DNA from 3 places in the Streptomyces sp. NPDC046727 genome. Region 3 is predicted to be linked to each of the others. Evidence: riboswitches for the same ligand, from Rfam matches in the RefSeq annotation. Region 3 holds a riboswitch; each other region holds the start of a gene.
The links. Region 3 has a riboswitch for cobalamin ahead of ABZ937_RS35510 (CbtB-domain containing protein). Riboswitches for the same ligand answer to the same signal wherever they lie in the genome.
Positions count from the first base shown of each region.

Region 1: it holds a riboswitch for cobalamin, as region 3 does, so the genes downstream of both, ABZ937_RS13795 (HoxN/HupN/NixA family nickel/cobalt transporter) here and ABZ937_RS35510 (CbtB-domain containing protein) in region 3, are expected to answer to the same signal.
Region 2: it holds a riboswitch for cobalamin, as region 3 does, so the genes downstream of both, ABZ937_RS35355 (cobalamin biosynthesis protein) here and ABZ937_RS35510 (CbtB-domain containing protein) in region 3, are expected to answer to the same signal.

Region 1 covers NZ_JBEYYR010000009.1:112,574-123,032, forward strand. The annotation lists gene ABZ937_RS13780 (hypothetical protein) at 1-735, opposite strand, end outside; gene thrS (threonine--tRNA ligase) at 1,060-2,286, shown strand; gene ABZ937_RS13790 (nucleoside hydrolase) at 2,351-3,313, shown strand; gene ABZ937_RS13795 (HoxN/HupN/NixA family nickel/cobalt transporter) at 3,310-4,398, opposite strand; cobalamin riboswitch at 4,427-4,619, opposite strand; gene ABZ937_RS13800 (metalloregulator ArsR/SmtB family transcription factor) at 4,700-5,050, shown strand; gene ABZ937_RS13805 (glycoside hydrolase family 13 protein) at 5,118-6,764, shown strand; gene ABZ937_RS13810 (DUF4142 domain-containing protein) at 6,761-7,507, opposite strand; gene ABZ937_RS13815 (DUF6445 family protein) at 7,770-8,456, shown strand; gene ABZ937_RS13820 (DUF4328 domain-containing protein) at 8,497-9,180, shown strand; gene ABZ937_RS13825 (SDR family NAD(P)-dependent oxidoreductase) at 9,221-9,886, shown strand; gene ABZ937_RS13830 (MIP family channel protein) at 10,021-10,459, shown strand, end outside.
Region 2 covers NZ_JBEYYR010000040.1:61,493-71,951, reverse strand. The annotation lists gene cobN (cobaltochelatase subunit CobN) at 1-1,518, opposite strand, end outside; gene ABZ937_RS35360 (cobyric acid synthase) at 1,515-3,023, opposite strand; gene ABZ937_RS35355 (cobalamin biosynthesis protein) at 3,020-3,964, opposite strand; cobalamin riboswitch at 4,065-4,207, opposite strand; gene ABZ937_RS35350 (CU044_2847 family protein) at 4,432-4,776, shown strand; gene ABZ937_RS35345 (serine protease) at 4,757-9,031, shown strand; gene ABZ937_RS35340 (hypothetical protein) at 9,083-9,310, opposite strand; gene ABZ937_RS35335 (inorganic phosphate transporter) at 9,345-10,459, opposite strand, start outside.
Region 3 covers NZ_JBEYYR010000041.1:6,471-16,929, reverse strand. The annotation lists gene ABZ937_RS35555 (endonuclease/exonuclease/phosphatase family protein) at 1-498, shown strand, start outside; gene ABZ937_RS35550 (peptidase) at 645-1,628, shown strand; gene ABZ937_RS35545 (hypothetical protein) at 1,726-1,932, opposite strand; gene ABZ937_RS35540 (heavy metal translocating P-type ATPase) at 2,024-4,288, opposite strand; gene ABZ937_RS35535 (MFS transporter) at 4,479-5,642, opposite strand; gene ABZ937_RS35530 (hypothetical protein) at 5,720-6,193, opposite strand; gene ABZ937_RS35525 (hypothetical protein) at 6,432-6,689, shown strand; gene ABZ937_RS35520 (histidine phosphatase family protein) at 6,868-7,449, shown strand; gene ABZ937_RS35515 (CbtA family protein) at 7,548-8,300, opposite strand; gene ABZ937_RS35510 (CbtB-domain containing protein) at 8,323-8,544, opposite strand; cobalamin riboswitch at 8,581-8,724, opposite strand; gene ABZ937_RS35505 (enoyl-CoA hydratase/isomerase family protein) at 8,875-9,945, opposite strand; partial or broken gene ABZ937_RS35500 (acyl-CoA dehydrogenase family protein) at 9,942-10,052, opposite strand; gene ABZ937_RS35495 (hypothetical protein) at 10,106-10,459, opposite strand, start outside.

The DNA.
Region 1 (10,459 bases), on a different contig from region 3:
CACGGCGGCCTGCGTCGCGTCGTTCGGTACGTCGCCGAGGCCGCCGTTGGTGAGGGCGAACGCGTCCTCGCCGACCCGGACGGCGGCCACGTCCAGGGTGAGCAGGTACTCCTGCCCGTCGGCGTCCGTACTGGCCAGGGAGACCCGCAGGCCCTGCCGCACGTCCCCGACCTCCGGCAGCGGGGCGTTCACGACCTGCACGTCCTCCACGAGCCCGAGCTGCGTGGTGGCCGTGAACCGCGCGCACTGCTGCGGCATCGTGCCCAGCCAGGTCAGCACGGCGTCCACGTCCGCCGGGCGGCGGGCGCCGATCTGGTAGCGCAGCTGGGCCTCGGTGTCGGCGTCGTCCAGGCCGATCGCCACCCGGCCCGGGGCGCCGAGGAGTTCGTCGCTGTAGAGGGCGTCCAGCAGCCGCTGGCACTCCCCGGCCGACGTCTGCGCCTTCAGCAGGCCGTCCCGCCAGGTGGCCGCGCCGGTCGTGGCGGTCCAGGGCGCGCCGAGGTCGGTCTGCGTGATCAGAGCGGCCTGCGCCTGCTCGTCGGTGAGGGTGGAACCGTCGGGCCGCGCCGGCGCCTTGGACGGGACCGCCGACCGGTCGACCGTCGGCAGGGGCTGCGGCGCGCTCGCCGGGTGCCGCAGCCCGAGGGCCGCGACGGCGCCGCCGGCCAGCAGACCGGTGGCGAGGAGGGGCAGGAGGACGGCACGGGGTATGCGGGGGCGTATCGCGGGGGACATCGGTGCCTCCTGAGCTGCGTGCGACCGGCCGAGGTGGGGTGCCTGATCTCACGGCACCACCCGCCCGACCCGCTCACCAGCGCTCCGGGCCGTACGGGTGAGGGCACGCACGGCGTCCGGGTGAGGCGGAAAACCCGTGGCCGTCCGGCGGGCGCCGCTGTTACGGTCGCCGCATGCAGCGCGCCCAGCAGTGCCCGTCGAGCACGACGACGCCGGAGACCGTCCCGGCGCGCTGACACCTGACCAGCATCGAAGCCCCGGGGCGAACGCCCCGGGGCTTCGACGTGCACCGGGGTGTCCGCCTCCCGCACCGAGGAGACCCCGATGAACGACCAGCTCCCCGACCACCGCCGCATCGGCCGCGCACTGGACCTCTTCGACACCGACCCGCTGATGGGCGCCGGCCTGCCGTACTGGCTGCCCGACGGGGCGGCCGTCCGGCACACCCTGGAGGAGTACATCCGGGACGCCGAACGCCGGGCCGGCTACCGGCACGTGTACTCGCCCGCCCTCGGCAAACGGGAGCTGTACGAGATCTCCGGGCACTGGGACCACTACAGCGACGACATGTACCCGCCGATGAAGCTCGGCGCCGAGGAGGTCGTCCTGCGGCCCAGCCTCTGCCCCCACCACGCCCTGATCTACCGCTCCCGCTCCCACAGCTACCGGGAACTGCCCCTGCGCATCGCCGAGCTGGGCACCATGCACCGCGCCGAGCTGTCCGGCGTGCTGGGCGGCCTGACCCGGGTACGCGCCATCCACCTCAACGACGCGCACATCTTCTGCACCCTGGACCAGGCGGTGGCGGAGGCGCGCGCCGCCCTGGAGCTGATCGCCCGCGCCTACACCGACCTCGGCATCCAGGCCGTACGCCACCGCCTCTCGCTGCCCGGCGCGGGCGGCAAGTACGTCGCCGACCCGGAGCTGTGGCGGCGGGCCACCGAGCTGCTGCGCGAGGTGCTCGCCGAGGCCGGGGTGGCGTACGAGGAGGCCGAGGGCGAGGCCGCCTTCTACGGCCCGAAGATCGACGTGCAGATCGCCGACCCGGCGGGCCGCGAGTCCACCCTGTCCACCGTGCAGATCGACTTCCACCAGCCCGCCCGCTTCGACCTGCACTACATCGGCGCCGACGGCGGAAAGCACCGGCCGGTCATGGTGCACCGCAGCATCATCGGCAGCGTCGAACGGGCCGTCGCCCACCTCATCGAGGCCCACGGCGGCGCGTTCCCCGCCTGGCTGGCCCCCGTCCAGCTGGCCGTGCTGCCGGTGGCCGAGGAGCAGGTGGAACCGGCGGCGGCACTGGTCCGGGAGGCGCTCGCGCTGGGCCTGCGCGCCGAGCTGTCCGGGCCCGGGGAGGGCACCCTGGGCGCCAGGATCCGCGCGGCACGGCTCGTGCCGTACCAGGCGGTGATCGGCGCGCGGGAGGCCGGCGCCGGGCTGGCCGCCGTACGCCTGCGGGACGGTCGCCGGCCCGGTGCGCTGCCCGGGAGTGAACTCCTGCGGCGCATCGCCGCACGGGTGGCGGCCCGCGGCACCGCGCTCTGGGAATGATCACCCGGCGCCGGTCACGATCCGCCGACCTGATCTAAGGTCGGCTCGACGGAAGGAGTCCGCAGTGACCGGTCAGCCCACCCCCGTGATCATCGACTGCGACACCGGCGTCGATGACGCCCTGGCCCTGCTGTTCGCCGTACGCCACCCGGGGCTCGACCTCCGGGCGGTGACCTGCGTGGCCGGCAACACCGACGTCGACGGCGTGGTCCGCAACACCCTCACCGTGCTGGAGCAGGCGGGCGCCCCCGACATCCCGGTGGCCCGGGGCGCCGAGCGCCCGCTGCTGGAGCCCGCCCGCTCCGCCCCCGTGCACGGCGCCGACGGCATGGGCGACCTGGGCCTGCCCGCGCCGTCCCGCACCCCGGCGGACGTCGACGCCGTCACGCTCCTGCACCGCGAGATCCTCGCCTCCCCGCGCCCGGTCACCCTGATCCCGACGGCACCCCTGACGAACATCGCCCTGCTCCTGCGCACCCACCCGGAGGTGACCCGGAACATCGAGCGGATCGTGTTCATGGGCGGGGCGGTGGAGATCGGGAACGCCACGCCGGTCGCGGAGTTCAACGTCTGGCACGACCCCGAGGCCGCGGCGATCCTGCTCACGGCCGGGGTGCCGATCACGATGTACGGCCTGGACGTCTTCCGGCAGGTCGTCGTGGACAGCGCCGAGGTGCACCGGCTGCGCGCGAGCAGTGAGCCCGGCACCCGCCTGGCCGGCGAACTCCTCGCCCACCGGCCGGCCCACCAGGGCGAGCCGCCGGAGGCCGAGGAGGCGGGCGGCCTCGGCGACGCGGGCGCGGTGTGCGCGGTCGCCGACCCGCACGGCATCACCACCCGCCTCCTGCCGGTCGAGGTCTCCCTCGCCCCCGGCCCGACCCGCGGCCAGACCATCGTCGACCGCCGGCCCCGCCTGGGCGAGTCCGAGATCCACGAGGGCGGCCGCGAACGGGCGCTGGTGGACGTCGCGTTGGAGGTCAACGCCGACCGGTACGTCAAGCTCTACCTGGAGACCGTGGAACGCTAGTCGGCAGGGGCGGCGGGGGCGGGGGCCGACCAGCGCTCCTCCACCCGGGCCAGCCGCCAGTACGCCAGCGCCGCCGCCCATACCACCACGAACAGGCCGACGATGAGATAGCCGACGTTGTCGAGATCGAGCCCGGCCACCCAGCCGGTGACCGGGTCGCTGAGGCCGAACTTCTCGTGGACCACGCCGACCAGCTCGATCGTGCCGATGAAGAAGGCGACCGCGATGGACAGGCCGGTGATGGCGAGGTTGTAGAAGACCTTGCGGACGGGATTCGAGAACGCCCACTGGTAGGCGAAGTTCATGAACGTGCCGTCGAGGGTGTCGAACAGGCTCATCCCGGCGGCGAAGAGCAGGGGCAGGCAGAGCACCGCGTACCAGGGCAGGCCCGCCGCCGCGCCCGAGCCCGCCATCACCATCAGCGTGACTTCGGTGGCCGTGTCGAAGCCGAGGCCGAAGAGGAAGCCGAGCGGGTACATCTGCCCGGGCCGCGAGACGGACTGGGTGAGCCGGCCGAGGACCCGGTTCATGAACCCGCGCGAGTCGAGGCGCTGTTCGAGCTCCTTCTCGTCGTACGCACCGGCACGCATCGCGCGGAAGACCTTCAGGATGCCCACCAGGGCGACCAGGTTCAGGGCGGCGATGAGATACAGGAACGTCCCGGAGACCGTCGTACCGAGAAAGCCCAGCACCTGGTGGGTGCTGGACCCCTCGTTCATCACCTTCCCGGCCAGCGAGGTGCCGCCCGCGATCAGCAGCGCCAGCAGCACCACCACGCTGGAATGGCCGAGCGCGAACCAGAACCCCACCGACACCGGCCGCTTCCCGTCGGCCATCAGCTTGCGGGTGGTGTTGTCGATCGCGGCGATGTGATCGGCGTCGAAGGCGTGCCGCATGCCGAGGGTGTAGGCGGTGACACCGAGCCCGACCCCGAAGACATCGCTGCCCACCTTGTAGTGCTCGGGCGCGACGAGGAGGAACAGGATCCCGAAGGCGACGACATGCAGAGCGACGATCACCGCCAGCAGCCCCACCGTCTTGACGGTGTCCTCGCGTCGCCAGCGGAAAGAAGCTGCGTCAGCCATCGGTTTCATGCTCCAGCACCTCGTGGATCACTTCATGAGCTGCCGTGGCCGGTCTCCTGGCTTACGGGTACGCACATCCGCCGCTCCTGCCTTCCCGGCCGCCCTGCGACGCCCAGTGGCTGCCCCTCGCGGGACGCGGAACGGGGACTCCCCGATCACAGTGGCGAGGGCCGCGTCGACCTTGCATCGACTTCCCGAACACCACGGCCCGCCCACCGTAGAGGGGCACGCGGTTTCCTGCATAGCTGCGCACCCGCGCAGGTATGCAAGATCACAAAAGCGCGCCTGCGAGGATGACGGCATGCATCTCGTGCCTGCCGACCGAGCCGACCGGCGCACCATCGACGGTCACCGGGTGTGCGAGGCGATCGCCGCCATCGGTGACGCGGACCGCCTGCGCGCCTGGGCCGACCGCTTCTCCCTGCTGGCCGACGCCAACCGGCTCGCGCTGCTGCTCGCCCTGCACCGCACCGGACCGCTCGCCGTCTCCGACCTCGCGATCGCCACGGGCATGAACGACCCCGCCGTCTCCCAGGCGCTGCGGCTGCTGCGGGCGGCCGGGGTGGTGGCGGGGGAGAAGGAGGGGCGCGTGGTGCGGTACCGGGTGGTGGACGCGGAGGTGCGGGGACTGCTGGAGCACTGCGGCGACTGAACCGGACGGCTGTTCGGTCACCCGGACGGACGTTTCCGGTTCCCGGTGGTGTGGACAGATTCCGTGCATGGCAGACCTTTCGTCCAGGGACCCCGACTGGTGGCGGCAGGCCGTCATCTACCAGGTCTATCCACGCAGCTTCGCCGACGCCGACGGTGACGGGCTCGGTGATCTCAGGGGCGTCACCGAGCGGCTGGACCATCTCGCCACGCTCGGGGTGGACGCCCTGTGGCTGAGCCCCTTCTACCCCTCCGAACTCGCCGACGGCGGCTACGACGTGGCCGACCACCGGGACGTCGACCCGCGCCTCGGCACCCTGGACGACTTCGACGCCCTGGTCGCCGAGGCGCACCGGCTCGGTCTGAAGGTCGTCGTGGACGTCGTACCGAATCACACCTCGCATCTGCACCCCTGGTTCCAGGAGGCGCTGCGCGCCGGACCCGGGTCCGCCGCCCGGGAGCGCTACGTCTTCCGTCCCGGCAAGGGTGCGCGCGGTGAACTCCCGCCCAGTGACTGGCAGTCGGTCTTCGGCGGCAGCGCCTGGCGGCGGGTCCCGGACGGGGACTGGTACCTGCACCTCTTCGCCCCCGAACAGCCCGATCTGAACTGGGACAACGAGGAGGTCCGCGCCGACTTCCGCACCACCCTGCGCTTCTGGGCCGACCGGGGCGTCGACGGCTTCCGCGTCGACGTCGCCCACGGCCTGGCCAAGGACCTCACCGAGCCGCTGCGGGACGTCGGCGGCATCGGCGCGACCGGCGAGGACGCGCTGCCGCGGGTGGAGCCGGGCAGCCACCCGTACTGGGACCGCGACGAGGTCCATGAGATCTACCGGGACTGGAGGAAGGTCTTCGACGCCTACCGCCCGCCGCGCACCGCCGTCGCCGAGGCCTGGGTCCCGGGCGCCCGACGCGCTCTGTACGCCCGCCCCGACGAACTCGGCCAGGCCTTCAACTTCGAGTATCTGGAGGCGCGCTGGGACGCCGAGGAGTTGCGGGACGTCATCACCGGGTCGCTGGCCACGGCCCGGTCCGCCGGGGCCTCCGCGACCTGGGTGCTGTCCAACCACGACGTCGTACGGCACGCCTCCCGGCTGATGCTGCCGCCCGGCACCGACCCGGCGGCCTGGCTGCTGTCCGGCGGCAGCGCGCCCGCGGTCGACCCGGCGGCCGGTGTGCGCCGGGCCCGGGCGGCGACCCTGCTGATGCTGGCCCTGCCCGGCTCGGCCTACCTCTACCAGGGCGAGGAACTCGGCCTGCCCGAGGTCGCCGATTTGCCCACCGAGGTGCTCCAGGACCCGATCTGGGAGCAGACCGGGCATGTCCGCAAGGGCCGCGACGGCTGCCGGGTGCCGCTGCCCTGGATGACGACCGGACCCTCGTACGGCTTCGGGCCCGGGGCCGGCTGGCTGCCGCAGCCGGCGTCCTTCGCGGCCCTCGCCGTCGAGGCGCAGGCCGGCGCCGAGGGCAGCACGCTGGAGCTGTACCGCACGGCCCTGCGGCTGCGCCGCAAGCTGCTGGAGGGCGAGACGCTGGCCTGGACGCCGGGCACGGCCGCCGGTGTGCTGGACTTCCGCCGCACCGGGGCCTGGCGGAACGTCACCAACCTCGGCACCGGACCGGTACCGCTCCCACCCGGCGAGGTCCTGCTGAGCAGCACACCCCTGCCGAAGGGGAGCACCCTGCCGCCGGACACCACGGTGTGGCTGGCCTAACCCCCGGTCGGGCTCGGGCTCGCCCCCGAGCCGGAGGAGTTGCCGCCGCCGGCGACGCCGTTGACGTCCACCGGTGTGGAGGTGGCGTTCGGCGGCGGGGTGAGCACGACCTCCGGCTGGCCGGCGGCCGGGGGCGGCGGGGTCAGGTCGGAGTCGGGGAGCTTCGGCGGGGTGGTCTGCTGGAACAGGGTCTGGTCGAAGTCGACCAGACCCGTCTTCTCCATCACGGTGATGTGGTCGAGGACGGTGTCGTTGGCCTGGTCGGCGAGGGCCCGCACCAGTGAGTTCTTCGTGGTGGAGCGGATCTTCGCGACCGTGTTGAAGATCGAACCGTGCGTCATCCGCAGGATGTTGGCGAAGTCGGTGTCGAACGTCTTGCCGCTCTCCGACTTCAGCTGGTTGACGAAGCCCTGCTGCTGGGGGCTCGCGATGTTGGGCAGCGTGATGTTCAGCATCGGGGCGATCTTGCGGCAGGTGGTGTCCAGCGCCGAGTGCCCGTCGACCAGGTGCTGGCTGGCCGTCTTGACGGCCGGCGAGGTGCCCTTCTGCAGCCCGATCTGCCCCACCGGGTACTCCCACAGCCCGGCCGCCCGCACCTTCACCACGAAGTCGCGGTCCTGCTCGGTGAGCGGCCCCCACTGGGTGTTGGCGATGACGCGGTCCTGTGCGCTGGAGACCTTGCTCAGCCCGAGCATGCCCGGGTAGGCGAGTGCCGCGAGGGTCAGGGCCATCGCACCGCCCACGAAGAGCGTTCCCGTCGCGTTCCGCGAAAAGCGCACCGTGCCTCCTGCCCGGTCGGGGAGCCGCCCGCGGTCACGGCGCGGGCGGGTCGGACACACAGCAGTACGGACGCGAGCACGATTCGTCTCTGCCGCGCGGGTAAAGAATGTGTATGGCGCCGCCCGTACGGTGATTGCCATCCGTTGGTGTCCATGGCACACGGTTGCCGAAAGGTTGACCATGGGACGGGAGAAGGCGGGGCGCACGCGGACCTAGATTCGCCGCATGCCCCCACAGCCGCCGCCCCGCACCCCCGCCGCGCTCCCCGTCCTGCCCTACCGCAAGCCCACCAAGGGCCGCGACTTCTGGGTGCTGGACGACGTCCTGCCCGACGTGGACGCCGTACGGGAGCGCTGCCTGGCCAAGGACGACTGGGTCCAGGGGTACCCGTACACCACGGAGACCTGGCCCGGACTGCGGACCATGCCCGGCCTCGAACCATCCGAACTCGCCCGCGTGGAACGGCTGGTGAAGCAGGCCACCGGGGCGAAGGAACTCTGGGTGCAGCAGACGCCCGGCGGCGGCACCCTCAACCACAACTGCGTCCAGGTGGTCGGCGAGGGCGAGAGCGAGCCCCGCCCGCACACCGACTCGCGCGCCCTGTGCCGGTACGCGGCCGTGCTCTACCTCAACCCCGCCGCCCCCAAGGACTGCGGCACCGCCTTCTACCGGCAGTCCCTGCCCGGCGGCCGGCTCGGCGGCAACATCGTCCAGGCCCCGCACAACAACCTCGTCGAGGCCCTCGGCACGCGGTACGTCCCCGCGGACCACTTCGAGGAGGACGTCCGCGTCCCGCACAAGTACAACCGTCTGCTCCTCTACCACGCCAACCTGGTGCACAGCGCGACCGGCTACACCGGCCGCACGCTGGAGGAGAAGCGGATGACGGCGGTCTTCTTCTGGATGGCCTGACCAGGCCGGCGGGGCCGTCCGGGTGAGTCAGTATGGGACCGTGACCGAACAGAGGGACGTTCAGAGGGCGGGGCGGCTGGCCGCCGGGGGGCTGCTGCTCGCGGGGCTCGCGTGGGCCGTGCGAGGGGCGTGGGAGGTACGGCTGGCGCTGGCCGGAGAGCCGGCGTCGGGGCCGCCGGACCAGGGGGACGGGGTGCACCGGCCGCTCAACGCGCTGGAGGACTCGTACCACCTGGTGACCTCCCTCACCGGCGTTGCCGTCGTGCTCTGCGCCCTGCTCTTCCTCTCCTGGCTGGGGCGGGTGCGGGACACCGCGCGTGCGCTGTCGGGTCAGGAACCCAGGTACGCGGGGATCTGGGTGTACGCGGGGTGGCTCGTCCCGGTCGTCAACCTGTGGTTCCCGCGGGGGATCGTCGTGGACGCGTTCCGGCGTACGGCGCCGGGGCGGAAGGTGCCCGTCTGTGTCGAGGTGTGGTGGGTGCTGTGGCTGATCGGCATGCTCAGCGGGGTGGGGATCGTGTACCGCGACTCCACCGACGAGATCATCGCCCGCGCCTACACCGAGGTGTGGCCGCTGCTCGCGAGTGACGCGGCCGTCATCGGGGCCGCCGTCGCCGGCGTGTTCGCGGTACGGGCTGTCACCCGCGCGCAGGTGGAACGCATCCGCGAGGGGTGGGCCGCGCCCGCCGCGGTGGTCGCGACACCGGCGCCGGGGCTGTCGTAGCCGGTGTGAGGCGGCTGCCGGTGCGGTACGGATGGTGGGCATGACCAGTGTCGCCATCGTGGGAGCCGGACCGGGGCTCGGGGCCGCCGTCGCGCGGCGCTTCGGGCGGGAGGGGTTCGGCGTCGGGCTGGTCGCCCGGGACCGGGGCCGGCTGGACGTCATCCTGGACCGGCTCGCCGGTGACGGGATCACCGGGCGCGGGTTCGCCGCCGACGTGCGCCGGCCGGAGGAGCTGGCCGTGGCGCTGCGCGACCTCGCCGAGGCCCTCGGGACCATCGAGGTGCTGCAGTACAGCCCGGTGCCGCACCGGGACTTCATGCGGCCCGTGCTGGACACCGGGCACCGGGATCTGGTGGGGCCGATCGAGTTCTCCGTGTACGGGCCGGTGGCCGCCGTGCAGCAGGTGCTGCCGGGGATGCGCCGGCTCGGGCGCGGCACCATCCTGTTCGTCAACGGCGGGTCCGCCGCCGTACCGCACCCCGAGCGGGCCGGGACGTCCATCGCCTTCGCCGCGGAGAGCGCGTACGGCCATCTGCTGCACGACCGTCTCGCGCCGGAGGGCATCCATGTCGCGCAGCTGGTGATTCCGGGCGCCATCACGGCGGGGCACGCGCGCAAGGACCCGGACGTGCTCGCCGAGACCCTGTGGGCCATGCACCGGGACCGGCACGGCTTCCGGCACTACGCCGACGACCTGGACAGCTGACCCGCCGAAGGCGCGCCCGCCCGGGGCGGTATGTGCGGGGCTGAGCGGGCCTGGGGGACGGTCACCCTGCGGAGAGTGGATTTGTGGGCCAATATGGTGACATTGGCCGCATTGCTCTCTTCAAGGGGGCCTCCATGGCTGTAGAAATCCCCGCGCTCGTCAAGCCGTCCCGCCTCAGAAGCCGGGGCGGGCTGCTGGGCGAGTGCCTCGCGGAGTTCCTCGGGACCTTCGTCCTCATCTCCTTCGGCTGCGGTGTCGTCGCGATGGCGGTCGCCGCGCTGCCCGGTTCCGGCCGGGCCGCCACCACCACCACGATCTTCCTCGCGGCCGGCGACTGGCTGCTCATCACCTGGGGCTGGGCGATGGCCGTCGTGTTCGGCGTGTACGTGGCCGGCGGCGTCAGCGGCGCCCACCTCAACCCGGCGGTGACCCTGGCCATGGCCGTACGCCGCGGGTTCCCCTGGGCCAAGGTCCCGCCGTACTGGTTCTCGCAGGTCGTCGGCGCGCTCACCGGAGCGGCACTGGTCTACCTCGTCTACCACAACGCGATCAACTCCTACGACCACACCGTGC
Region 2 (10,459 bases), on a different contig from region 3:
GCCCATGTGCACGATCGCGTCGGCGCCGAAACTGTTCTCCAGCCACCGGTACGCGGCCATGTAGTGGTGGGACGGCGGCATGTCGGGATCGTGGTAGATCGCGATCGGGTTCTCCCCGAAGCCGCGCGGCGGCTGGATCATCACGACGACGTTCCCGAACCGGAGCGAGGCGAGGACGATGTCGTCGCCGTCCACGTACAGGCTGCCCGGCGGCTCGCCCCAGGCCTCCGTCATCGCGTCGCGCAGCTCCGGGTCCAGCTTCTCGAACCACGCCCGGTAGTCGGCCAGCGGCACCCGCGCGGGCGCGGCGGCCAGCTGCTCCTCGGTCAGCCACTCGACGTCGTGGCCGCCGGCCTCGATCAGCCGGTGGATCAGCTCGTCGCCGCCGGAGGGGTACTCGGTGAGGCCGTAGCCGGCCTCCCTGAGGGCGTCCAGGACCCGGACCGCCGACGCGGGGGTGTCCAGTCCGACCGCGTTGCCGACCCGGGAGTGCTTGGTCGGGTACGCCGTGAAGACCAGGGCGACCTTCTTCTCGGCGTTCGGCTTGTGCTTCAGCCGGGCGTGGCGCAGGGCGATTCCGGCCACCCGCGCGGCCCGCTCCGGGTCGGCGACGTACACCGGCACGTCGTCCGGGCCCTGCTCCTTGAACGAGAACGGCACGGTGATCAGCCGGCCGTCGAACTCCGGGATCGCGACCTGCATCGCCGCGTCCATGGGGGAGAGGGCCGCGTCCGACTCCGCCCACGCGGCCCGCGACGAGGTGAGGCAGAGGCCTTGCAGGACCGGGACGTTCAGGTCGGCGAGCGCCCCGATGTCCCAGGACTCCTCGTCACCGCCCGCCGAGGCCTGCGAGGCGTGCGTGCCGCCGGCCGCGAGCACCGTGGCCACCAGCGCGTCGGCCCGGGCCAGCAGCTCGTACAGCCCGGCGTCCGCGCCGCGCAGCGAACCGCAGTACACGGGAAGGGCGTTGGCGCCCTTCGCCTCGATCGCCTCGCACAGGGTGTCCACGAAGCCGGTGTTGCCGCTCAGCTCGTGCGCCCGGTAGAAGAGCACGCCCACGGTCGGCCGGCCGTCCCGGACCGGGTACGAGCCGTGCACGCCGTACTCGGGCATCTTCCGCGGCTCTTCGAAGCCCTCGCCGGTCAGCAGCACGGTGTCGGACAGGAACCGGGCCAGCTCGGTCAGGTTCGCGGGCCCGCCCTCGACCAGGTACTTCAGCGCCTCCGCGACCACACCGGCGGGCACGGACGACTCGGCCATCAGCTCGGCGTCCGGCACGGCCTCGCCGCCCAGCAGCACGGTCGGCAGGCCCGACGCCTTCAGCGCGGCCAGCCCGTCCTCCCAGGCCCGCTTGCCGCCCAGCAGCCGTACGACGGCGAGGTCCGCGCCCTCGATCAGGCCCGGCAGCTCCTCGGCGACGTCGACCCGGGTCGGGTTGCCGATGCGGTAGCCGGCGCCGGCGGCCCGGGCCGCCAGCAGATCCGTGTCGGCGGTCGACAACAACAACACTGTGCTCATGCGGGCGCTCCCGGTGGGATGAAAGGCAGTCCTTGCGGCGCGCCCGACTCGATGAGCCGCCAGAGCGCGTCCGTGTCCGCGTGCTGTTCGATCAGGTCGCCGAGCCGGTCGAGCTGCTCCTCGCGCAGCGCGGCGAAGGAGGTGTCCGGCGCGGGCACGAAGCGGCGGCCCGCGGCGGCGGCCACCTCGCGCAGGAAGGCCCGCCGGAAGCCGTCCGACTCCAGCGAGCCGTGCCAGTGGGTGCCCCAGGTCTGGCCGACCCGGCAGCCGTCCAGGAAGGCCTCGCCCCCGGCGACGGCGGCCACCCCGTGGTGGATCTCGTAGCCGTCGACCCGCTCGCCGAGGGCCTGGCCGCTCGGCCGGGTGAGGGTCTTCTCGCGGGCGAAGCGCACCCGGACGGGCAGCACGCCGAGCCCGGGGACGGCGCCGGCGCGGGACTCGACCTCGTCCTCGATGTGCTCGCCGAGGATCTGGAAGCCGCCGCAGATACCGAGGACCGGGCGGCCCTCCGCGGCTCTCCTGACGAGGGCGTCCGCCAGGCCCCGCTCGCGCAGCCACGCGAGCGCCCTGACCGTTCCCCGGGTCCCCGGGACGACGACGAGGTCGGCGTCCGCCAGCTCCTCCGGGCGGTCCACGAACCGGACCACGACGCCCGGTTCGGCGGCCAGCGCGTCCACGTCGGTGAAGTTGGACATGAGCGGGACCGCGCACACGGCGACCCGCAGCACGTCCTCGCCGACGGGCGGGGCGACGGTGGACTCCCGGACGGTCCCGCGCAGCGACACGCGCAGTCCGTCCTCCTCGTCGATGCCGAGCCCGTGCCGGAACGGGAGGACACCATAGGTGTGCCGCCCGGTCAGCCCGTGCAGCATGTCCAACCCCGGCTCCAGCAGGCTGACATCCCCGCGGAACTTGTTCACCAGGAAACCGGCGACCAGCTCCTGGTCCTCGGGCGAGAGCAGGGCGACGGTCCCGAAGAAGGAGGCGAACACGCCCCCGCGGTCGATGTCGCCGACGACCAGCACGGGCAGCCGCGCGTTCCTGGCGATGCCCATGTTGACGATGTCGGTGCGCCGCAGGTTGATCTCGGCCGGGCTCCCCGCCCCCTCACAGATCACCGCGTCATACGTGCCCCGCAACTCGGCCAGGCAGTCCAGCACCGTGCCGAGGAGCTGCTGCTGACGCCCGCCGTGGTACCCGCGCGCGCTCAGCTCGCCCACCGGCTTGCCCAGCAGCACCACCTGGCTGCTCTGCTCGCCGCCCGGCTTGAGCAGCACGGGGTTCATGAGCGCGGTCGGCTCGACCCGGCAGGCCTGCGCCTGCATCGCCTGAGCCCGCCCGATCTCGGCGCCCTCGCGCGTCACGAACGAGTTGAGCGACATGTTCTGCGCCTTGAACGGCGCGACCTTCACGCCCTGGCGTACCAGCCAGCGGCAGATGCCGGCCGTGACGACGCTCTTGCCGGCGTCGGAGGTGGTGCCGGCGACGAGGAGACCACCGTTCACTTCCCACGTCCTTTCAGGAGTGCGCGCGCGGCGACCGTGGTGCCGAGGGCGAGGAGGCCGACGCGGCGGGAGAGCCGTACGGCCCGGTCGATGTCGGTGACCCGGACCGGCCGGCCGGCGGCGCCGTTGAGCACGGGGCGGTGCTCGACCCGGCCGCCGTAGGAGAGGGTTCCGCCGAGGCGTACGCCGAGGGCGCCCGCGAAGGAGGCCTCCACGGGCCCGGCGTTGGGGCTCGGGTGCTTGCGTGCGTCGGCCTTCCAGGCGCGCAGGGCGCCCCGGGCATCGGGTCCGGCCGCGGCGGCGAGGACGGCGGTCAGCCGGGCCCCCGGCCAGCCGGCGACGTCGTCGAGGCGGGCGGAGGCCCAGCCGTAGCGCCGGTGGCGGGGCGACTTGTGGCCCACCATGGCGTCCAGGGTGTTGACCGCGCGGAACCCGAGGAGCCCCGGCACCCCGGCCACGGCGCCCCACACCAGCGCGCCCACGACGGCGTCGGAGGTGTTCTCGGCGACCGACTCGACCACGGCCCGGGCGATGCCGTCGGCGTCCAGCGCCTGCGGGTCCCGGCCGCACAGATGGGGCAGCCGGGCCCGGGCGGCCTCGACGTCCCCGGCCTCCAGCGCGCGCCCGACGGCGCGGGCCTCCCGGGCGAGCGACGTGCCGCCCACGACCGCCCAGGTGGCGGCGGCGGTCAGCGCGACGGAGGCGGCAGGCAAGGGGCGTACGGCGCGTACGGCCAGCGCGCCGAGAGCGACGGCGCCACCGGCGCACACGGCGGTGTGCAGCGCGCCCCAGCCGCGGTGGTCGTGCCACAACGCGCCTTCCACGGCTCCGGCCGCCCGGCCGAACGCGGCGACCGGATGCCCGCGGCGCGGATCGCCGAGGAGCAGGTCGCCCAGGACGCCGGCGGCGGCGCCGTACGCGTACGTGCGATCGGCACCCATCGGCTCAGCCGGCCGTGGGCACAGGAACGGGCCTGGTACGGGTCCTCGATGGGCAGCCGAGCATGGCGATATGTGTCCTCACTCAGGGTGTCCGCGCCCTGGTTCGACGTGAATCGGCGGTGAGAGTTCCTGGCTCCCGGGGGTTCTTCCCCGGTGACAGTGGCGGGACCGCGCCGGATTCGCACCGGCTTCCTCTCCTGCCGCCGTACATGGCCTGGGCAGTCCACCACGCCCCCGGAACGGCCGTCAACTTGCCTTTGACCTGGGATGCCGGACTGTGCTGAGGCCCACACCGCTAGCACGCCGGACGCCGCCGGACGGCCGGATCGCGGTGAATTCCCCTCGCGCGGACGGCATTCACCGCTCCCGCTTGTACTCACGCACCGTGAGCATCTGCAATAGCGCGTACGACTCATACGGGGCGCAACGGACGCGGGAGGGGACGCACAGTGGCGTATGTGGGCGAGATGCTGCTGGACGACGGCCAGATCGTGCTGTTGGAGGTGGCGGGCGAGGGCCCGGCGGGCGTGCAGCGGGTCTCGCGCGGCGGCGCGATGGCCGGGGCGGCCGAGACCCTCCAGCAGGCACTGACCCGGGTCCGCCCGGCACTCGGCGCGCTCGTCACCGAGGCCCGCACACTGGCGAGACCGCCCGAGTCCGTCACCGTCGAGTTCGGCATCACGGTGAGCGCCGAGGCCGGGGTGGTGGTGGCGCGCGGATCGACCGAGGCGCACTTCACGGTGAGCATGCAGTGGTCGAACACGGATCCGTCGGACATTCCGGGGCAGCGTGATGGCGAAAGCCGCTCCTGACGACGAACTCCCGCGCGGCATCGCACGCTTCTGGAGCGAGGACGGCCGGGTCACCGGCACCGGCTTCCTGGTCGCGGAACGCACGCTGTGCACCTGCGCGCACGTCGTCGCGAGCGCGCTCGGCGGCGACGAGTCGGCCACGACACCCCCCACGGCCCCGGTGTCCGTCGACTTCCCGCTGCTGCACCCGCCGTCCGCGCGCCGCACGGCGACCGTCACCCACTGGCGTCCGGTCACGGCGGACGGCGGCGGCGACATCGCCCTGCTGACCCTGGCGGAGACCGTCCCGGGCACGGCACCGGTCCGCTTCGCGGGCGGCACCGGCATGTGGGGCCACCCGTTCCGCGTCCTCGGCTTCCCGCACCGCACGGACGACCACGGGGTATGGGTGCGCGGCCGGCTCCGCGCCCCGGTCGGCAAGGGCTGGACGTCCATGGAGGCGGCGCCCGGATCCCCCTCGATCGCCCGGGGGTTCAGCGGATCGCCGGTGTGGGACACCGTGCAGGGCGGGGTGGTCGGCATGACCGTCGCCATGGAGCTGGGTGCCCCGGCGGCGACGGCGTACCTGATCCCGGCCGCCCTGCTGCTCGGCCTGGACCCCGACCTGCGTCCCTCCCCCTTCCGGGGCCTGGAGCCCTTCCGCGAACAGGACGCCCACGTCTTCTTCGCCCGCCGCGCGGACAGCGCCCGCATCGCCGACGCCGTCCGCACCCACCCCTTCGTGCCGGTGGCCGGAGCCTCCGGGGTCGGCAAGTCGTCCCTGGTGCGTGCCGGGGTGCTGCCCCTGCTCCGGTCGGCCGGCCACACGGTCACGGACTTCGCCGGGCAACCGGACACCGACCCGATCCGCACCCTCGCGGCCGCCCTGGCCGGCCAGTTCCCCGCCGCCCGCGACCTGGCCCGGGAACTCACCGGCGGCGACCGCGGCCGGACGGCGGTGCTGCTCGGCGCCCGCGTCCTGGAGCACGCCGGTACGGCCGGACACGTCGTCCTCCTGGACCAGTTCGAGGAGACCGTGGGCGCCCGCCCCGCCGACGCCCGCGCCCTCCTGGACGTCCTGCTGCCGATGACACGGGCCTGCCACCCGGAGGGCCGCCGCTTCCGGGTCCTGGCCACCCTGCGCTCGGCGTCCCTGGAGGAACTCGTCATGGGCGGCCGGGCCGAGGCCCTCAGCGGCACGGTCCAGATGATCGCGCCGATGACCCCGGCCCAGCTGGACGAGGTGGTGCGCCTGCCCGTCGCCGCCGTCCCCGGAGTGGAGTTCGAACCCGGCCTGGCCGAACGGATCGTCACGGACGCGGGCGGCGAGCCGGGCGCGCTGCCCCTGGTGGAGTTCGCCCTGGCGGAACTCTGGGAACGGCAGGCGCACGGCCGCCTCACGCACGCCGGGTACCGCGAGATCGGCGGGGTGGAGGGCGCGCTCGCCCGGTACGCGGACCAGCAGCTGACGCAGGTGTGCAAGGGGCCGGGCGGGGTGGACGAGGCGGTGGCCCGCCGCTTGTTCGAACGCCTCGCGCGGCCGGTGAAGGGCAAGGAGTACGCCCGGGTGGCGCGCGCCTTCGACCAGCTTCCGGACGAACTGCGCGCCGCCGCCCAGGCCTTGGCCGCGACCCGGCTCCTCGTCATCGCCCGGGACAGCGCGGGCCGCGAGACGGTCGCCCTGGCCCACGAGGCGCTGGTACGGCAGTGGCCGACCCTGCGGGGCTGGCTGGACGAGTCCCGGGACTTCCTGGCCTGGCACGAACGCCTGCGGGGACGGCTGCGGGAGTGGGAGGAGGGCGAGCGCCACCCCGACCTGCTGCTGCGGGGCTCCGAGGTCACGGCGGCCCGGGGCAGGGAGACCGAGCGGCCGGACGAGATCTCCCTGGCCGAGCGGGAGTTCATCGAGCTGAGCCGGCAGCACCGGCGGCGCGCGCTGTGGCGGGGGCGCGGGGCGGTGGCGCTGGTGGCGTGCCTCGCCGTGCTGGCGTTGACGGCGGGCGTCGTGGTCGTCCACCTCGTCAACGGCGGGAAGCGGAGCGACCGGCAGGAGGCGGCACGCAGGCTGGCGAGCTATGCGGAGAGCCGGGCCGCCGACGATCCGGTGGACGCGGCCCTGCTGGCGCTCGCCGCACGCCGGACCAGCGATGTGCCCGAGGCGCGGCGCGCGGTCCTGCGGACGTCCTTGCCGCTGTCGAAGGCGCTGCGGATCCATCGGGTGCTGCCGGAGGGCTCGGTGCAGACGACGGCGGCTTCGGCGGACGGGCGGGTGCTGGCCGTGCTGCGGCGCGGGAACGACGGCAAGCCGCGCGTTCTGGTGTTCCGGCTCGGGGACGACGGCGAGGTGTCGCGACAGAGGACTCCCGAGGACGTGCCGGGGGAGGCCGACACGGTGGCCGTCAGCGACGACGGTACGAAGATCGCGGCCGCCGGCCGGGACGGGGCGGTACGGGTGTGGCGGACGGGGCGGGCGAAGGCGGTCGCGTGGTGGGAGTGGGATCCTGCCGCTCAGGACTGGAGCAGTTCCTACCTGGACTTTTCGCAGCGGGGGGACCTCCTGCTGCACGGGGACTCCGAGAGCCAGGTGTGCGACGAGGAGGACATGGACCGGCACTGGTACATCCGGGATGTCGCGAAGGAGCGCCGGCGCGCCTTCCCCCGCGGGCTTTTCGTGCCCGGTGAGTGTGTGACCGGCGTGGCGCTGCCCGCGGGCGGCGCGCGGGACCGGGTGAGCGCCGTACGCACCAAGGACGTGGGGACGGGGAACGAGGAGAAGACCGTGTACCGCCTGGTCGACGGCGCACTGTCCGGGGGAGCGGCCCCCGCGCCGGGACCGCTGCTGGCAGGGGCGCTGCTGGGGCCCGGCGGCAGGGTGGCCGTTCGGCAGCCGGGCAGTGGCCGTTCCTGGATCGTGCGCACGCGGGACGGTGTGGATCACCCGAGCCGGGCGGACTTCGACCACATGGACCATCCCGTGGAGACCAGCGGGCGCTTCGTCCTCATGGCCGACAGAGCGCCCGGTGGCGACGACGGGGCGGCGGGGAACCGTGACGCGATGCGGTTGGTGGTCGCGGACAGCGAGACGGGGAGCCGGTACGGCACGGTCGTTCCCTTCCGGGTGCGCATGGACGGCCTGACAGTCGTGCCCCGGACGCGTCAGCGGGCGCCGCTGGTGTACGCGGTCGAGGAGCGGAACGTCCTGGTGTTCTCGACGGAGCGCACCGCACACCCGCTCGCCGACATGGGCGACGACACGGAACGAGTGGCCTTCGGTCCCTTGGGCGCACGCCTTGTCGACATCGTCATGCATTCCCCGCCCGACGAGCCGGGGTTCACGTACAGCCTGGTGAGCAGGGCGGGCAGGAGGCCGGTGGAGAAACGGCTGGAACCGGATGTCAGCGTCAGGGGTGCTGTCGTCGCCGCCGACGGCCGTCACGTGATGATCTGGGGCAGTGACTGGTGGCAGCTGCGGACCCTGCCCGGTCTGGAGGAGTACCGGAAGGGTCGCTCCGACCTCGCGGACGGAATCGAAGGCGTCTCGCCCCTGGGGGCGAAGGACTTCCTACTGGTCCAGAGCACGGGCCTGGCCCGGGTGTCCGGAACCGACGGTGGCCGGCACCACCTCGTACGGCCGGACTGCCCGCCCGACCACACCGGCACGAACCCCCGTGCCTGCGTCGCGGCGGCCGGCCTGCGCGACGAGCGGATCATGATCGTCCGGCGGAACGGGGAGGCCGCGCTGTGGGGTCGCGACGGACGGCAGCAGGGTCCGACGGCACACCTCAGCCGGCTCGACACCACCGGCTGGTTCACCGCGAGTGTGGTCCTCGCGCCGGATGCTCGGATCGCCGCGGTCACGACCGCCGAGGGCGTCTTCCTCTGGTGGCCCGGCACGGGCCGCAGCAGGCAGCTGGCGTCCGAGGCGTGGGCCCATGGCCCGTTCAGCGCTGACGGGCGGCGACTCGTGCTGTTGCGCGGCACGGCCGAGAGAGGCCCGGGACAGAACCTTGAGCTGTGGGACACCGGCGGTGGCGAGCCGCTCGCCACGCTGCACCTCTGGTCGCCCTGGCAGCAGCTGCGGCTGGACAAGAACCGGATCACCGCGGAGTCCGCGCTCGGCCAGGTGACCCTTCCCCTGGACCCGCTGTACGGCGGCGGGAACCGCCTCTGCTCCGTCCTCGCCACGTACCCCGTCAGCGACCTGGGCGATCTCCTGAAGGCGGGCGAGGCACTGCCCGCCGCCGCAGACACGCGTCAGCCCTGCCGGTCCCGCTGAAGCGGTGGCCGGCAGGGCCGATGTCATGGTCCTGCTGTCAGGTCCTGGCCGTCAGGGCTTGGCCACGATCAGATAGATCCCGTACACCACCGCCGCCGCACAGGCCGCGAAGCACACGTACGCACCGGTCACCGCCAGTGCGGCGGACCCGCCCTGGGCCGCGGCCTTCTCGCGGCGCGACAGGCCGTTGACGCCGAGGGTGAACAGGGCCACCAGGCCCACCGTGAACGCGAGGCTGACGCCGAAGACGGAGCCGAGAGCCGCCCAGTCGATCTTCATGGGGATGCTTCCTTCAGTAACCGTGTGCTCGGGGTCAGACCGCGGCGGCCGGCGGGGTGGCCGGGGCCGGCTCGGCGGCCGGGGAGGGGATCGTGGCCGTCAGGTCCTCGGTGACCGTGCCGGCGGGCGGCGGGGTCACGGCGGCGATGGCGGTGGTGACCACACCGGCCGGCTCGTCGCTCTCCGCGACCACGTTGGTGTGGTCGACGACCTCGCGGCGGGAGATCTTCCAGATCGCGGCGCTCGCGGAGACCAGGAAGACGGCGACGACGGCGGTACCCCAGTCACCGAGGTCGGTGACGGACTCGGCGCCCGCGCCGACCAGCGCGGCGGCCGGGAGGGTGAGCGCCCAGGCGGCGAACATGCGGGTCGCGGTGGACCAGCGGACGACGCCGCCCTTGCGGCCGAGGCCCGCGCCCATCACCGAGCCGGAGACGACATGGGTGGTGGAGAGGGAGAAGCCGAGGTGGGAGGAGGCCAGGATGGCGGTCGCGGCGCTGGTCTGGGCGGCGAAGCCCTGGCGCGGCTCCAGGTCGGTCAGGCCCTTGCCCATGGTGCGGATGATGCGCCAGCCGCCGATGTAGGTGCCGAGCGCGATGGCCAGGCCGGCGGAGAGGATCACCCAGGTGGGAGGGTTGGAGCCGGGGGCGATGGCGCCGCCCGCGATCAGGGCGAGGGTGATGATGCCCATCGTCTTCTGGGCGTCGTTGGTGCCGTGCGCGAGGGAGACCAGACCGGCGGAGGCGATCTGGCCGGCGCGGTAGCCCTTGCGGGTGGCCTCGCCCTCGGCGGTGCCGCCGATGCCGTAGGAGAACCGGGTGGCCAGGAGCGAGGCGAGGCCCGCGACGATCGGCGCGGCGACCGCCGGGAGCAGCACCTTGGTGACCAGGACGTCACCGTGGACGGCGCCGAAACCGGCGGAGGCGACGGTGGCGCCGACCAGGCCGCCCATCAGGGCGTGCGAGGAGCTGGAGGGCAGGCCCACCAGCCAGGTCAGCAGGTTCCAGAGGATCGCGCCGACCAGGGCGGCGAAGATGACCTCGGGACGGATGCCGGTCTCGTCGACGAGACCCTTGGAGATCGTGTTCGCGACCTCCACGGAGAGGAAGGCGCCCACAAGATTGAGGGCGGCGGACATGGCCACCGCGA
Region 3 (10,459 bases):
CGCCGGTACGGCGTCGCGATACTGAGCCGCCATCCGCTGCGCGACGCGGAGAACCACGAGATCACCCGCCTGTCCACGCAGACGCCGGACCCGGTACCGGCGCCGGCGCCGGGCTTCGCCGAGGTGACCGTCAAGGTCCGCGGCGCCCGCGTGCACGTGTACGCGACCCACCTGGACTACCGCGCGGACCCCTCGGTCCGTCGCACCCAGGTCGACGACATGCTGGACGTCCTGGCCGAGGACTCCGGTCCGAAGGTCCTCCTGGGCGACTTCAACGCCGAGCCGGATGCGCCCGAACTCGCCCGGCTGTGGGGTCGGTTGACCGACGCCGCACCGCACGGCGGCAAGACCTACCCGGCGACCGACCCGGTCAAGCGCATCGACCTGGTCACCGTCTCACCGGACGTCACCGTCACCGGCACGCGCGAGTCCGGGACCACGGCGTCCGACCACCGCCCGGTGGTGGCGGACCTCCTGCTGCGCCACGGCGGCCACTGAGACGGCCCAGCAGATTCATCTTTACGTGCTCCTGACAAAGCGCGGCATCCGTGGCACTCTGCCTCACGCACGTCTATCCGCACCGTTCTTCGTTCCCCCACCCTGCCCGGACGTGACCGGTCCGGGCACGGCAGAAGGAGACCTGCGTGAGACGCCATCGCACTGCCGCGGGCATTCTGTTGGCCGTCGGAGCCCTGTTCACCGGCGGCCTCGTCCATGCCGGAGCCGCCGACGCCGCGACGGCCGGGACAGCTTCCGGAGCGTCGGCCGCGGCCCACACCGCCTCGGCGGCCGACCAGCACAAGGCCCGCACCTTCTGGACGGCCGCGCGTATGCGCGGCGCCACCCCCTTCGACCTGCTGCTGACGCGGCAGGCCGCCAAGACCCTCAAGACCCCGAAGCCCCACGGGCGTTCGACCACCGTCGCCCCCACCCCCGCCCTCGCTTCCTTCCCGCAGGCGGGTGGCCCCTGGACCGGCGGCGGCGCCGTCGTCACGACCTCGGGCCGGGTGTTCTTCACCTTCCAAGGGCGCACCGCGTCCTGCACCGGCAACGCCGTGACCAGCCAGAACGCCAGCACCGTCATCACGGCCGGCCACTGCGTGAAGTACCAGGGCAGCTGGCACACCAACTGGGTCTTCGTGCCGGCCTACGCCAACGGCAACGCGCCCTACGGCCAGTGGAGCGCGGCCAAGACGCTCACGACCCCGCAGTGGGAGGCGAGCGAGGACATCAACTACGACGTCGGAGCCGCGGTCGTCACTCCCCTGAACGGCAAGACGCTCACCTCGGTCGTCGGCGCCCAGGGCATCCAGTTCAACGGAGGCTACAACAAGGCGATGTACTCCTTCGGCTTCCCGGCCGCGTCGCCGTACGACGGCACGAAGCTCATCTACTGCAGCGGCAACAGCTCGAAGGACTTCCTCTTCTCGCAGGACCACAGCCTCGGGTGCAACATGACGGGCGGCTCCAGCGGCGGCCCCTGGTTCACCGGCTTCGACGAGGCGACCGGCACCGGTCTGCAGGTCTCCGTGAACAGCTTCGGCTACACGTTCCTGCCGAACCGCATGTTCGGCCCGTACTTCGGCGACGTGATCAAGGCCCTGTACGACAAGGCGCAGACGTCGTAGCAGGGCCGACGAGACGGACGACGACCACGGCCACGACAGCGCCTCCGAGGACCACTGCGACAACTGACGTTCCGCTTCGGCACCCCGGCGCCCGGCGTCAGCGGGGCGGCACCCGGCAGGCGCAATCGGTCGGCTGCCGCCCGGTGGAGCCGGGCTGTCCGAAGTAGGTGGCCGCCGCCTGGAGCAGGGCGACGGCCACCATGCGTGTCAGCGGGTGGGCCGCTCCCTCACGGAGCAGAGTCCGTGCGCTCGCCGCCGCTCCGTTCACTCGCTCGCGGACCGGTGGGGCCGGCTGATGACGCATCACAGGATTCCCTTCGCTGCATGACCGATCCGCCGGGGGCCCGACGTCACGGCCCTCGGCGGATGTCCGGGTGGTCGCTCCGCGCTGTCGGCTACCGGTCGACGGCCTGGAAGCCGCGCAGGCGGAGGCTGTTGCCGACCACGAAGACCGAGGAGAAGGCCATGGCCGCTCCCGCGATCATCGGGTTGAGCAGTCCCGCCGCGGCCAGCGGCAGGGCGGCGACGTTGTAGGCGAACGCCCAGAACAGGTTGGACCGGATGGTGCCGAGTGTCCTGCGGGCGAGCCGGATGGCGTCCGCCGCGACCCGCAGGTCCCCGCGTACGAGGGTGAGGTCGCCGGCCTCGATCGCGGCGTCCGTGCCCGTGCCCATGGCCAGGCCCAGGTCGGCCTGGGCGAGGGCCGCCGCGTCGTTGACGCCGTCGCCGACCATGGCCACCGAACGCCCCTCGCCCTGCAGCCGCTTGACCACGTCGACCTTGTCCTGCGGCAGCACCTCGGCGATCACGTGCTCGGGGCTGATACCCACCTCGGCGGCCACGGCCTCGGCGACGGCCCGGTTGTCACCGGTGAGGAGGACGGGGGTCAGGCCGAGGGCGCGCAGGCGGCGGACGGCTTCGGGGCTGGTCTCCTTGACGGCGTCGGCGACTTCGAGGACCGCGCGGGCCTCGCCGTCCCAGGCGACGGCGATGGCCGTACGCCCGGCCGCCTCGGCGGCGGCCTTGACGTCCCGCAGGTCGGCCGGCAGCGACATGGCCCATTCGGCGAGCAACTGCTCGCGGCCGACGAGGACGGCATGGCCGTCGACGATGCCCTGGACGCCGAGGCCGGGGACGTTGGCGAAGTCCTCCGGGACGGGCAGGGTGCCGACCCTGGAGGCGGCTCCGGCGGCGACGGCCTGGGCGATCGGGTGCTCGGAGGAGTGCTCCAGGGCACCGGCCAGCCGCAGGACGTCCGCCTCGTCCGTGCCCTCGGCGGTGTGGACGCCCAGCAGGGTCATGCGGCCGGTGGTCACGGTGCCGGTCTTGTCCAGGACGATGGTGTCGACCTTGCGCGTGCTCTCCAGGACCTCCGGGCCCTTGATGAGGATGCCGAGCTGCGCGCCGCGTCCGGTGCCGACCATCAGCGCGGTCGGGGTGGCCAGGCCGAGGGCGCAGGGGCAGGCGATGATCAGGACGGCGACGGCCGCGGTGAAGGCGGCGGTGAGGCCGGCTCCGTTGCCGAGCCAGAAGCCCAGGGTGCCGATGGCGAGGGCGATCACGACGGGGACGAAGACTCCGGAGATCCTGTCCGCCAGGCGCTGGGCGGCGGCCTTGCCGTTCTGGGCGTCCTCGACCAGCTTCGCCATCCGGGCGAGCTGGGTGTCGGCGCCGACCCTGGTCGCCTCCACGACCAGCCGTCCGCCGGCGTTCAGCGTGGCGCCGGTGACGCCGTCCCCGACGGAGACCTCGACCGGGACGGACTCGCCGGTGAGCATGGAGGCGTCCACGGCTGAGGAGCCCTCCACGACCCTGCCGTCGGTGGCGATCTTCTCGCCGGGGCGGACGAGGAAGCGGTCGCCGGCCTTCAGCTCCGAGACGGGCACGAGTTCCTCGCGGCTGCCGCGTAGCACGGTGACTTCCTTGGCGCCCAGCTCCAGCAGGGCCCGCAGCGCCGCGCCCGCCTTGCGCTTGGAGCGCGCCTCGAAGTAGCGGCCGGCCAGGATGAAGGCGGTCACCCCGGCCGCGGCCTCCAGGTAGATGTTCCCGGCGCCGTCGCTGCGGGCGATGGTCAGCTCGAAGGAGTGCGTCATGCCGGGCATGCCGGCCGTTCCGAAGAAGAGCGCCCACAGCGACCAGAGGAACGCCGCCGACGTACCGACGGAGATCAGCGTGTCCATGGTGGCGGCGCCGTGCCGGGCGTTGGTCCAGGCGGCCCTGTGGAAGGGCCAGGCGGCGTACGTCACCACGGGCGCCGCCAGGGTCAGCGACAGCCACTGCCAGTACTCGAACTGCAGCGCGGGGACCATCGCCATCGCGATCACCGGTACGGCGAGCACCACCGCGGCGGTCAGCCGCTGCCGCAGGGGCCGCAGCTCGTCGGCTTCCTCGGCGGCGGGGCCCGCGCCGGGTTCCGCCTCGGTGCGGACGGGCTCGGGTTCACGCGCGGTGTATCCGGTGGCCTCGACGGTGGCGATCAGATCGGAGACGGCTATGTCCTCACGGAAGGTGACCTTGGCCTTCTCGGTGGCGTAGTTGACGGTGGCCTCGACGCCGTCCATGCGGTTGAGCTTCTTCTCGATGCGGGCGGCGCATGAGGCGCAGGTCATGCCGCCGATGGCGAGTTCGACCTCGGCGGCACCGGACGTTGTGGTGGACAAGTCTGCTCCTCGCAACTCATGGACGCGACGGGTACCCAGGTGAGCCAGATACCTCCCCTGGGTACCCTCCAGCGATCTCATGTATACCCCCCACCCGTATAGAACGCAAGCCTGAACACCCCCTTTCCATTACCCCTAGGGGGTATCTGTAGTGCGTCGCGCAGACGTGACGAGACCCCTGTGGTCCGGCTCAGCGGCCGGGCACGGACGGCCGGGCCGTCCGGTCGGTGCGGCGGAAGGCGAGGCCGAGCAGCGAACCCGTGGCGAGCAGCGCCGCGAGGGCCGCGTAGCCGTGGGTGAGGGTGGTCAGCGAGGCGACACCGGCGACGAGCAAGGGGCCGCCCGCATCGCCGAGTTCGCGGCCGAGTTCGGCGGCGCCCATCGTCTGGCCGAGGCGCTCGGTGGGAGTCGAGGCGGCCAGGGCGGCGAAGCCGAGCGGTGTGATCAGCCCGGTTCCGGCGCCGATCAGGGCCGCCCCCACGAGGACCCCGGTCAGGCCGGGCAGCATGGCGCAGCCCAGCCCGGCAGCGGTGAGCAGCAACCCGGCGCCCATGCCGCCGCGCGCGGTGAGGCGCCCTTCGTCCAGCGCCCGTCCGGCCCGGGGTTGTACGACGGCGGCGCAGGCGGCCAGCAGCGACACGGCGGCCCCGGTGGCGACCGTCCCGAGGCCGGCCGCCCGCCCGGACACCGGCAGGAAGCCCACTCCCACGGACAGCGCCGCGGTCGCCGCCGCGAGCGACGAGGTCGGCGCGAGGAAGGCGGGGTCGGCCAGGCGCCGGGCCAGGTCGAGCACGGTCTGCCGGGTCCTGGGCAGGGGCGGTACGGCGGGGACCGCCAACGCGGCCCAGAGGGCGACCGCCGCGCCGAGCACCGTCAGCGCGCCGAACAGCAGCCGCAGGCCGCCCCCGGCCCACACCAGGACTCCGCCGAGCAGCGGACCCAGGGTGTAGCCGATCGACTTGCAGAAGCCGTAACCGCCGAACGCCCGGCCGTGCCTGGCCGCCGGGTTGAGGCGGGCGACCAGCGCGGAGGCCGAGGGGGAGAACGCGGACGCCGCGGCACCCTGGCCGAGACGCGCGGCCCACAGCCAGCCGGGGCTGTCCGCGACCGCGTACACGGCGGAAGCGGCGGCGAACGCGACGAGCCCGCCGAGGAGCACCGGGCGGGCACCGATCCGGTCGGCGAGGGTGCCGAAGACCGGCTTGAGCACCACCTCGGCGCCGTCGTAGAGGGCGAGCAGCCCGCCGAGGAGCATCAGCGACGTGACGGCGTCCGCCGAGACCCCGCCGAGGTTCGCCGCGATGCCGTGCGACCCGAAGGCGGTCGTGAAGCCCGCCGCGTACAGCGGCCACATCTGCCGGGCCGGCGCCGGCCGTGCCACGGTCGGCCCTGATGTCACACCACTGAAGGTATCAGCCGTTACATCCAGCGTTACATCCGCTCGATGCGTGCGTGGTCCGCGACATCGTCGTGGGTGTCGGATGCCCGGCGGCGAACCTCAGCAGCCACGCGGTCCGCCGTGTACGGCGGCCTCCGTCCCAGCCAGGCCAGAGAGGCGAGGACGAACAGCCCTTCCACGATCAGGGACAGGGGGCCGTACGGGGGCTCCCAGCCCGATTCGTAGTAGCCGTCGGGCAGACCGACGGTGCGCGACAGCAGAAATCCGATGATCATGCCGAGGCTGACGAGAGCTCCCGTCAGCCAGGCGGGCAGGGGACTCTTCAAGGTCACCAGTGCCACGGCCACGACGAGCATGGCGGCGCTGCCCAGGGCGAACAGAACGCCCATGTAGAACGTCTCCTCAAGGTGATCGGGAACCAGGAGGCCGTGCAGCACCGCATTGCCGACGGCGCAGCACGCTCCCAGTCCTCTCAGGGTGATTTCGGTGGCAGAGATGGCGTTCATGGTGACTCCAGCCGTTCATCTGCGGGGAGTGGACCGACCGAGGAACCGGCGGATGGAGCTGCTGCACAGGAGGTATCGCCTCGTGCGTAGGACATACGGAAGCGACGCTCGGCGGGATTGCGCCGGGCGGAATTCCGAACGCCAATCCAAAACGCCGCCGCCGACGTACCAAAAGCAGGGCGGCTCTCTCGAGCCGCTGAGAGTCGCGCGGGAGGGCGCAGGAAAGGGTGTGTCCATCATGCGAGCACAACGCGCAAGGCGTCTCGTCGCGGCGTCCGCAGTCGGCATCGTGATGGCCGGCGGCGCTGCGATCGGCACGGCAGGCACGGCCGCGGCGGCAGCCCCTGCCGTCCAGGGCGATGTGGTCAGCGACTGGTGCTTCCACCACGACTGGCGCTGCTCCGACCACGGTGGGTCCCGGTTCCACCACCGATTCGACCACCGCTTCGACCATCGGTTCGGCCACACGGTGTTGGTGATCATCGTGCTCCGCTAGGCCTGTCCGGCCAGGTCCACCGCTCCCTCGGCAAGGAGAGGAGGGGGTTCGCGGCACAACTGTGAGTTCTGCGGATGCTATGTTCGCGCTCGCCCAACACGACAATCCCGCCGGCGAGTTGACGTCGCCGGAGTCGACACGACAACAGCTGCATGAAAACAGGACCAGGAGCGATCGCGTGACCAGCCGAGTCCTTCTCGTCTCGCCCGCCATGAGCGCGTCCCTGCGGCAGGCCCGCTTCGACGACGGCGGCTCTCTCGACGACAGCGGCGCGGCCCGGGCCCGTGCGGCGGCCGGTTCGCTGCCCGCCGCGGTCCGTGTACTCGCTTCTCCCAGCGTGCGTTGCCGTGAGACGGCGGCGGCCCTGGGCCTGGACGGCGTACCCGTGCCGGAGTTGGCCGGTCTCGATGTGGGTCGCTGGCGAGGTCGGAGCCTGGAGGAGGTGGGGGCCGTCGAGCCGGAGGCGGTGGGCCGCTGGCTCACGGACCCCGCCTGCGCTCCGCACGGCGGTGAGTCGGTCGAGGACCTGTGTGAACGGGTCACGCGCTGGCTGGCCGACGCACAGGGCGTGGAGGGTCGTACCCTCGCCGTGGTCGAGCCGGAGGTGGTGCGCGCGGCGGTCGTGGCCGCGCTGGGCCTGCCGACCCCGGTCTTCTGGCGCCTCGATGTCACCCCGCTCGCGGTGACGGAGCTGAGTGGGCGGGGCGGACGCTGGAATCTACGGCTCGGACGGCCCCCGGTCGCGCCGGAGGTCCACTAGGCCGCGGAAGTCGGTCCTGGTCGGATCACCTCGACGCACCGGGGAACGCCAGAGGGCCCCCGGATGGTTCCGAGGGGCCCTCTGGTGTCCGGAAGGAGTCAGTGCGCGGCCGGAACCGCCCGTCCTCCTGCGGCCTTCGCCGGCTTGGGGTTCAGTACCCGCTCGGCCAGCTCACCGAAAGCGAGGCCGAATCCGCCCCACAGGACGGACTGGATGGCCAGCGCGGACAGCCGGAACCGCCACAGCAGCGTGGCCGGGAAGTCCTTCGGCACCTCGTTGACGACCGGCAGGAACTCGTAGGCCAGACCGATCACGACGGCGAAGGCGGCCACCGCGACGACCGTCGCCCACCAGGTGCCCAGGCTGGGCGCCAGGCGCTTGCCCAGGAGGGTCGCGGCGACCGCCAGCAGGACGCTGAGCAGCATCATCAGGAAGTACAGGGTGGTCCGCCTGCTGATGGTGTCCGGGTCACCGACCGACGGCGGGTTGGCCGGGTACTTCAGGAACGGGACGACGTACACGGCGAGCAGCGCGCAACCCGACAGCAGGAGTGCCGTCGCGCGCGGGCTGAAGCGGCCGACGCGGCCGAGCGCGAAGCAGAAGGCGAGCGCGGCGATGCCGCCGAAGGCGACCGCGTAGACCAGGACGCCGGTGGCGAGGCCGGCGGTGGACTGCAGGGAGCGGGAGACGACCTCCATCTCGTGTTCGTGGGAATGGGCGTCCTCGAAGCTGATCGCCTTGTCGACGCTCGGCTCACCGAGGAGATAGGCCGCGATCAGGGCGAGCACGCCGGCCGCGAGGCCGGCGAGCATGCCCCGTACGAGGAGGTTCCGTACGGTTGCGGAGTTCATGGGTGCGCGATGTCCCCTCGCGTCAGTGGCAGGGGAAGCCGAGCAGGTGGCGTGCGTCGTGCACCCATTCGTGGACGTCCGTGCCGTTGAACACGGAGGTGGCGCCCTGTTCGGCGCCGACGAAGTAGAGCAGGACCAGCATCAGGATGCCGAAGAAGACCGCCCAGGGAGCTATCGCCTTCAGCGGCAGCTTGGCGGGGATGGCGGGAGTGGTGGCTGTCGGCTGGGCGACGGTCTGCGCCATGGCAGAACCTCCTCCGGGAGTTCGCGTCCCATGTCGGTGGTGCACAGGACGACGGCCACGGGTCTGACTCACGAGGAGCCCCTGGAGGCTCTCGCACACAGTGGCGCGACCGTGCCGGATTCCCACCGGCTTCCGTCTCGCCGTCGTCGATATCGGACAGACCGTACCGCGCGACCGGTGCACGGCCAAGACCGCGTCCACCAGCGTGATCTTCCTCTCGCACCGGGCGAACGGTCCTGGGCCGTGTGGGTCAGCGGTGGCGGAATTTCAGCGGTCGTTCGTCCGCGAGGGCGCCCATGTTCCCGACTCCGATGAATGCGGCAATCCTGCTCAGCGGGCCGGCGCGGTGCCGGGCCCGGCGAGCCCCAGTTCACGGTCGCCGAGCGGGGCGAAGAAGCGTTCCACGTCGGCGTCGGTGACCTCGGCGAGGGTCGCCGGCGACCAGCGCGGGTTGCGGTCCTTGTCGATGATCTGGGCCCGTACCCCCTCGACCAGGTCGGGGCTGCTCAGGGCGGCGCACGAGACGCGGTACTCCTGGTCGAGGACCCGCTCCAGCGGGCCGAGGCGCCGGGCGCGGCGGATCGCGGCCAGGGTGACCTTGAGCGCGGTGGGCGACTTGGCGAGCAGGGTCTCGGCCGCCTCCTTGGCGTCGGGGCTGCCGTGGCCGAGCAGCCGGTGGACGATCTCCTCGACCGTGCCGGCGGCGTAGCAGGCGTCGATCCACTCTCGCCGGTGGGCCAACTGCCCCTCGGTCGGCGGCTGCACATGGCGCGCGAGCGCGTCTCGTACGGGCATGTCGGCGAGGTCGTCCACGAAGTGCCCGAGGGCGGCGGAGGGTACGTAGTGGTCGGCGAGGCCGCACAGCAGGGCGTCTCCGGCGCCGATCTGCGCGCCGGTCAGCGCCAGGTGGGTGCCCAGTTCGCCGGGTGCCCGGCCGAGGAGCCAGGTGCCCCCGATGTCGGGGACGAAGCCGATGCCGGTCTCGGGCATGGCGATCCGGGACCGTTCCGTGACGACACGGACACTGCCGTGCGCGGAGACGCCGACGCCGCCGCCCATGACGATGCCGTCCATGACGGCGACGTACGGCTTGGGGTAGCGGGCGATGCGGGCGTTGAGGTGGTACTCGTCCCGCCAGAACGCGGCGGAGGCGCTGCCGTCGCCGTCGCGGGCGTCGTCGTGGACGGCACGGATGTCGCCGCCCGCGCACAGGCCGCGCTCCCCCGCCCCGGTGATGACCACGGTGTGCACGTCCGGGTCGCACTCCCACGCGGTCAGGGCCTCGGCGATCCGGCGGACCATGACATGGTTCAGGGCGTTGAGCGCCTGGGGCCGGTTGAGCGTGATGTACGCGGCCCGTCCCCTGGTGTCCAGCAGGACCGGTTCCTCGCTGCCGCTCATCCGAGTGCCTCCGTCGGGCCATGGGCCGCGATGACGCGCATGATCTCGTTGGTTCCTTCCAGGATGTGGTGCACCCGCAGGTCACGGACGATCTTCTCAATGCCGTACGCGCCGGGGTGGCCGCAGCCGTCGGCCGAACTCCTCCCGCTCGGTGCGGGCGTCAGGAATCCGTACGCCGCGGTGGCGTGAAGGCGTACAGGTCGAGGATGTCCGGCAGGGGCGCGACGCCGGGGCCACCGGCGCGCACCCAGCTGATGATGTCCTCGGTCGCGGCCGGGTCGTTGACGAGCCCCAGCCAGACCGGCCGCGCGCCGGCGGCCCGGGCGGCGGCGGACGGCTGTACGACGATGACGTTGGCCTGGTCGCACACGTCGAGGCAGTCGGAGATGCGCACGGGCACCTCCGCGCGCAGCCGTGCGGTCTGCGCCGCGTGATCGACCCCGATCACCTTGGGGCTGCCGCAGCAGCAGTCCCGGCACACGACGACCCGGCACGGCGCCGGACCGCTCCCCGG